2 regions of the Pseudomonas sp. KH_040 genome follow, and region 1 is predicted to be linked to the other one. Evidence: predicted binding sites of a transcription regulator. Region 1 holds the regulator's gene; the other holds the start of a gene.
The links. Region 1 encodes FliA, which starts transcription of late flagellar genes. Its sites were predicted from a motif close to CTAAAGTTTNNNNNNNNNNNGCCGNTAA; they were not measured.
Positions count from the first base shown of each region.

Region 2: a site for FliA is predicted at 1,125-1,152, ahead of flgM (flagellar biosynthesis anti-sigma factor FlgM). Genes of this name have one in related genera too.

Region 1 is NZ_CM174487.1:1,869,323-1,872,727, reverse strand. It holds gene AC3IUF_RS08395 (protein phosphatase CheZ) at 1-339, opposite strand, end outside; gene AC3IUF_RS08390 (chemotaxis response regulator CheY) at 358-729, opposite strand; gene fliA (RNA polymerase sigma factor FliA) at 896-1,636, opposite strand; gene fleN (flagellar synthesis regulator FleN) at 1,633-2,463, opposite strand; gene flhF (flagellar biosynthesis GTPase FlhF) at 2,580-3,405, opposite strand, start outside.
Region 2 is NZ_CM174487.1:5,015,580-5,018,984, forward strand. It holds gene AC3IUF_RS22315 (chemotaxis protein CheV) at 1-195, opposite strand, end outside; gene flgA (flagellar basal body P-ring formation chaperone FlgA) at 278-1,039, shown strand; gene flgM (flagellar biosynthesis anti-sigma factor FlgM) at 1,188-1,514, shown strand; gene AC3IUF_RS22330 (flagella synthesis protein FlgN) at 1,563-2,030, shown strand; gene AC3IUF_RS22335 (flagellar brake protein) at 2,119-2,865, shown strand; gene AC3IUF_RS22340 (MFS transporter) at 2,933-3,405, opposite strand, start outside.

The DNA.
Region 1 (3,405 bases):
CACCGGCGTGGCGCTTTCCACCAGATCCATGGTGCGGTTGGCCGCGGCCTCTGTCAGCTTGACCACATAGCCCAGGCGTTCGGTGGCGTCGGTGATTTGCGACACTTCCTCGGCCTGCGGCATGTTCGGGTCGATCTGGAAGTTGACGATCGCACTGTGCAGTTCACGTGTGAGCTTGCCCACTTCCTGGTACAGGCCACGGTCACGGGTCTGATTGAGCTCATGGATCAGTTGCACAGCGTCGCCGAACCTGCCTTTTTCAAGGCTTTCGACCAGTTCGACCGCGTGTTTTTTCAGGGTCGACTCGAAATCGCCCTGTGAAGATTCGTTATGCTCCATAGCTCCCCCGCGCGTTCATCAGCCGATGCGTTCGAAAATCTTCTCGATTTTGTCTTTCAACGCCTGAGCCGTGAAAGGTTTGACTACGTAGCCGTTTACACCGGCCTGAGCGGCTTCAATGATCTGCTCGCGCTTGGCTTCTGCAGTCACCATCAGCACTGGCAGGTGCTTGAGCTTTTCATCGGCACGCACGTGGCGCAGCAGGTCGATACCGGTCATGCCCGGCATGTTCCAGTCCGTTACCAGAAAGTCGATGCTGCCGCTGTTGAGCACTGGAATGGCAGTCACGCCATCGTCAGCCTCGACGGTGTTGGTGAACCCAAGATCACGCAGCAGGTTCTTGATGATCCGCCGCATCGTTGAGAAGTCATCAACGATGAGGATTTTCATGTCTTTGTTCAATTCGACCTCCAAGCAGTCTTAAACGCGCCCAGCACCTGGACGCGCCACTTCAATCAATCGGCTTAGCACTCGAAGACTGTCTGGAGCACAACAGAGCAAGACCGGTGCCGTTCATCACCGCACCAGCCTCGTTCGCAGTGTCCCCACACCGCCTTCAGCGCGCTCGCCACTCCCCCAAACGCCCCCGCAAACGGGCCGCGCACTGGCTGTGTAACTGGCTGACCCGCGATTCACTGACGCCAAGGACTTCACCGATTTCCTTGAGGTTCAGCTCTTCGTCGTAGTACAGCGCCAACACCAGTCGCTCACGCTCCGGCAAATTGGCAATCGCGTCCGCCAACGCAGCCTGGAAACGTTCATCTTCCAGATCGCGCGACGGCTCAAGATGAGCACTCGCGCCATCCTCGTGCAGCCCTTCGTGTTCGCCGTCCTGCAGCAGGTCGTCGAAACTGAACAGGCGGCTGCCCAAGGTGTCATTCAAAATCCCGTAGTAATCGTCGAGACTCAATTGGAGTTCGGCTGCAACCTCGTGATCTTTAGCGTCACGGCCGGTTTTAGCTTCAATTGAGCGAATTGCGTCACTGACCATACGGGTATTGCGGTGAACCGAGCGTGGCGCCCAGTCCCCTTTGCGCACTTCGTCGAGCATCGCGCCGCGGATTCGAATGCCCGCGTACGTTTCAAAACTGGCGCCTTTGCTGGCGTCATATTTGGTCGAGACTTCGAGCAGACCGATCATTCCGGCCTGGATCAGGTCTTCGACCTGCACACTCGCCGGCAAACGCGCCAGCAAGTGGTAGGCGATGCGTTTGACCAGTGGCGCGTAACGCTCGATCAGTTCGTACTGCGCGTCACGTGCCGACTTCTTGTAGTAGTTCATACCGCTTGCGGTCATAGCACGGGCCCTGCCGTTTGCTGCACGAGGCGCTCGACGAAAAACTCAAGGTGGCCACGCGGGTTGGCGGGCAGCGGCCAGGTGTCGACCTTCTGCGCGATCGCCTTGAACGCCAGTGCGCACTTGGAACGCGGGAAGGCTTCATACACCGCACGCTGCTTCTGCACCGCTTTACGCACGCTTTCGTCGTAAGGCACGGCGCCGACATATTGTAGGGCCACGTCAAGGAAGCGATCCGTGACCTTGGTCAACTTGGCGAACAGGTTGCGCCCTTCCTGCGGGCTCTGCGCCATGTTGGCGAGGACGCGGAAGCGGTTCATGCCGTAATCGCGGTTGAGCAATTTGATCAGCGCGTAGGCGTCGGTAATGGACGTCGGCTCGTCGCAGACCACCAGCAACACTTCCTGGGCTGCGCGAACAAAACTGACTACCGAGTCACCAATACCCGCAGCGGTGTCGATCACCAATACGTCGAGATTGTCGCCGATGTCGCTGAACGCCTGGATCAGGCCGGCGTGTTGCGCCGGGCTCAGGTGGACCATGCTCTGCGTGCCGGACGCCGCCGGCACGATGCGAATGCCACCGGGGCCTTGCAACAGCACGTCGCGCAATTCGCAACGGCCTTCGATGACGTCGGCCAGCGTGCGCTTAGGGGTCAGCCCCAACAATACGTCAACGTTCGCCAGACCGAGGTCGGCGTCCAGCAGCATGACCCGACGGCCAAGCTCTGCCAGCGCCAGCGACAAGTTCACTGACACGTTAGTCTTGCCGACGCCACCTTTGCCGCCGGTCACCGCGATCACCTGTACGGGATGCATGCTGCCCATGTTATTTCTTTACCTTGTCTTGCATAGACGGAGGCCACATTACTGGCTGCGCGTTCACAACCGGAACAATGCATGGCAGACCATCGATGTAGGTACAAAAACTGTTCATGAATACCTCAGCCTACCTGCTTGGTCGGGCTGTGATAGATATCAGCGAACATGTCAGCCATGGCTTCTTCGCTGGGTTCTTCCTGCATTTGCACGCTGACGGCGCGGCTGACCAGTTGATGACGACGCGGCAGATGCAAATCATCCGGAATCCGTGGGCCATCGGTCAGGTACGCGACCGGCAATTCATGACTGATCGCCAGGCTCAACACTTCGCCAAGGCTGGCCGTTTCATCCAGTTTAGTCAGGATGCAGCCGGCAAGCCCGCAACGCTTGTAACTGTGATAAGCGGCGGTTAGAACCTGTTTCTGGCTGGTGGTTGCCAAGACCAGATAATTTTTTGACCGAATGCCACGCCCGGCCAGACTTTCGAGCTGCATGCGCAGGGCTGGATCGCTGGCTTGCAGGCCGGCAGTATCGATCAACACCACGCGTTTGCGCAGCAGTGGATCCAGCACCTGCACCAGCGATTGGCCCGGATCGACGTGGGTCACCGGCACATTGAGAATGCGACCCAGCGTCTTCAGCTGTTCCTGAGCGCCGATACGGAAACTGTCCATGCTCACCAGCGCGACATTCTGCGCGCCGTATTTCAGCACATAACGCGCGGCAAGCTTGGCCAGCGTAGTGGTCTTGCCCATGCCGGCCGGGCCGACCATGGCAATCACACCGCCCTCTTCCAGCGGCTCGACTTCCGGTACGGCAATCATCCGTGCCAGGTGCGCGAGCAACATGCGCCAGGCCTGACGCGGCTCTTCGATATCGGTGATCATCGCCAGCAGATCGCGCGACAACGGGCCGGACAGGCCGATACGTTGCAGACGGCGATACAGA
Region 2 (3,405 bases), 3.1 Mb from region 1:
GATATTTGCCACCCCGCACACGACAGGACTGGACTTGGGCATCAACGTCAGCGACGGGCACTGCAACACTTCCCGCACCTTGAACACGTTGATTCCATAGAGCTGCTGACCGTCGAGACGGAACAACAACAGCTCCAGGCGATTCTGCCCTACCAGTTGCGTGCGCTGGTTCACCGAATCCATTACACCAGCCATGCCCAGACTCCTACACCAACGCCAAGTGTTGTTGCGACGCACATTCATTGCTAAACGGCACGGCGCTTGCTTTTTAACTCGTATGAACGCTCAAACGACATTTTTCCGACGCCTGACATCACCCCTTCGCAAAGGGCTTGGTGCCGCGTGCGCCATTTGCTGCTTTTTCGCTGGCAGCCCTGCCATTGCTGATGCGGTTACCTTGCCTGACATGCTTATCGGCGTCACTCAGGGCTTTCTTGAATTCACCGTAGAAGACTATCTGGCTACCAGTCAAACGGAAGGCCGCTATGAAATCGAAGTAAACCAGCTCGACCCGCGTATGCGCATGCCTATGTGCGACAAGGAATTGACAGCGACTCTGGAGAGCCCGGCACGTCCTTTGGGCCGGGTTACCGTGAAGGTCCGCTGTGAGGGCACCTCGCCCTGGACCGTGTTCGTGCCCGCTCAAGTCCGCCTGTTTCGCGAGATTGTGACAACTACCCGACCGCTGAAACGCGCAGGGATTATCGAGCCACAGGACGTGACCCTGCGAGAGCGCGACGTGAGCACGATCAACCAAGGCTTTCTGACCTCGGTAGACGAAGCGATCGGGCAGAAATTGACCCGACCAACGGTAGCCGATCAGGTCATTACCCTGGTTCATCTGGAACAGGCCGAAGTCATTCGCAAGGGCGATCAAGTGGTCATCACTGCGCGCAGCGGCACGCTCGCCGTGCGCATGCCCGGTGAAGCGCTGGCCAATGGCGGTTTGAAAGAACAGATCCGGGTGAAAAACCTCAACTCGCAACGGGTCATCAAGGCGCAAGTCACCGCGCCGGGCCAAGTGGAAGTGGCGATGTAGAAAACTGGCGCTAGCCCCGGCTGTTCCCTAAACTGTGCCGCAGCAGGACACGCGCCGGCGCATGCAAGGCTCATTGTAAATGTGCCTAAAGTTTTCCAGGGGATGGCCGAAAACATGGCAAGCGTCCAAATTCCCAGAGGTTTTTATCATGGTCATCGATTTCAGCCGTTTGAACAGCTCCTCGTCACTTACGGGCAGTACACGTACCAGCAACGCCAAGGAAACCGCCGAAACCGGCACCTCCGCGCCGCTGAATACCCAGGCCGAAACGGCCAGTACCGCAAAAAGCGGGGAATCGGTACACCTCAGTAATGAGGCTCAACAGTTGCAGAAGGTCACTGACAAGCTGCGCGATCAACCTGCTGTCGACAAAGCCCGTGTGGCCGAGTTGAAAGCCGCGATTGCCGATGGCAGCTATAAAGTCGACAGCAACCGTGTAGCCAGCAAACTGCTCAACTTCGAAGCCCAGCGCTAGGCCTTTGCCGGCGCGAGGCTTTTGGACGCTTAACACCCAAGGCCAGCCATGCACGACACTAATTTATTGCAACTGATCAACGACGACTTTGCTCCAGCTCAACAATTGCTGGAGTTGCTGCAAACCGAATCTCTCGCGTTGCACGGTCGCGACATGCCCCTGCTGGAAGAAATTCTGGCGCACAAACAGGCATTGATCATTCTGCTTGAACAGCATGGCCGCAAACGCAGCGAAATCCTCGCCAGCCTCAACCTGCCGACTGATCGTACAGGCCTTGTGCAACTGGCCAGCCAGTCGAGCATTGGCGAGCAGCTGTTGACGCAAGGCGATGCATTGACCGATCTGATCGCTCAATGCCAGGCCGCCAACGTCAAGAATGGCCAGTCCATTCAGATCCAGCAGGCCGCCACGGCCAATCAGCTGAAGATCCTCACCGGCGGTGAAGCGCCAGCGCTTTATAACGCCAGTGGCACCTTTGCCAAACCCGCCATACCGCGTCCGCTCAGCCAGGCATGAGCCGTTGATGCGCCAGCTCTATCAACCCGCGGAACATGCTGGCAAAATGCTGGCTAGTCGTCATATTTTGTCTGGAGATTGATTAACCGTGTCCAACGCCCTCAGCGCGGATGATGCTCCGCAGCCCCCTAAGGTGCTCACCACGCCACTGGAAATCTCCAGCAACCTGCGCCAGCTGCAAGAAAGCCACGATCCGCTGATCATTACCTTTCATGAGCGCAGCCAGCGCTTCCAGAGCTATCTGATCAAAGTCGACCGCGACAGCGCTTCGATCGCGCTGGACGAGATGATCCCACGTGACGGCGAACGCTTCCTGCTGGCCGGCGAGCCGTTCAAGGTCGAAGGCTTTCATGACGGTGTGCGCATTGCCTGGGAATGCACCGGCACGCTGAATATCGAGGAATCCGACGGTGATCGCTTCTACACCGGCGAGCTACCGACCGAAGTGGTTTACCACCAGCGCCGCAATGCTTTCCGCGCCGCACTGAAACTGACTGATCTGGTCAGCGTTGAACTGGGCGGTGAAAAGCTCAAGGCGCCGATCAACGGCAAACTGCTGGATATCTCCGCGACCGGCTGCAAGCTGCGTTTCGAAGGCGATATCACTGATCGCCTGCAACTGGGCCAGGTCTATGACCGCCTGATCGCCCCGCCGCTGTTCGGCAACCAGCCGACCTCCGTTGAACTGCGTTATCTGCACTTCGAAGAAAAACTCAACATCACCTTCGCCGGCCTGCGTTTCCACAACATCAGTGGTCAGGCCGCGCGCAACGTTGAGCGTTTTGTGTATCAGCTGCAACGTGAGGCACGCCGTTTCGACAAAGACGATCTCTGATTCGTCCGGCCAATAAAAAGGGCAGCCCAGGGCTGCCCTTTTTTATGCGCCATGCGTTTTGTTCAGTTCAAGGTCTGCCGCCACTGAGATCCGGAGCAGGCTTGTCACTGCCACTATCAGGCTCCGCTTCTGCTGCAAGCTCTGGCTGCGCATCGGGTTCAGGCTCTGGCTCTGGCTCAGGCGTTGTCGGCGCCTGCAAAGGGTCCTGCACCATCTGCTCCTGCACCACCTGCTCGTCTACTCGAGGGTCGAGGGCCGCCACCAGTGGCGAGCTGGACATACTGTCGGGCATGGCCACGTGATGCAGTGGCGCGTCGTCGACCTGATGCAGATTGGTCACGGCTTTCGGCCGGATCCGCCACACCAGCACCAGCGCGAAGAAGCTGAAGAACGCATAAAGGCTCTGACTGCCGAACAGTTTCATCAGCACGCCCGCCAGCAACGGTCCGATGCTCGCACCAACACCGTAAGTCACCAACAGCATCGCCGTCAGCGACACCCGCCGATCACCTTCCACATGGTCATTGGAGAACGCCACCG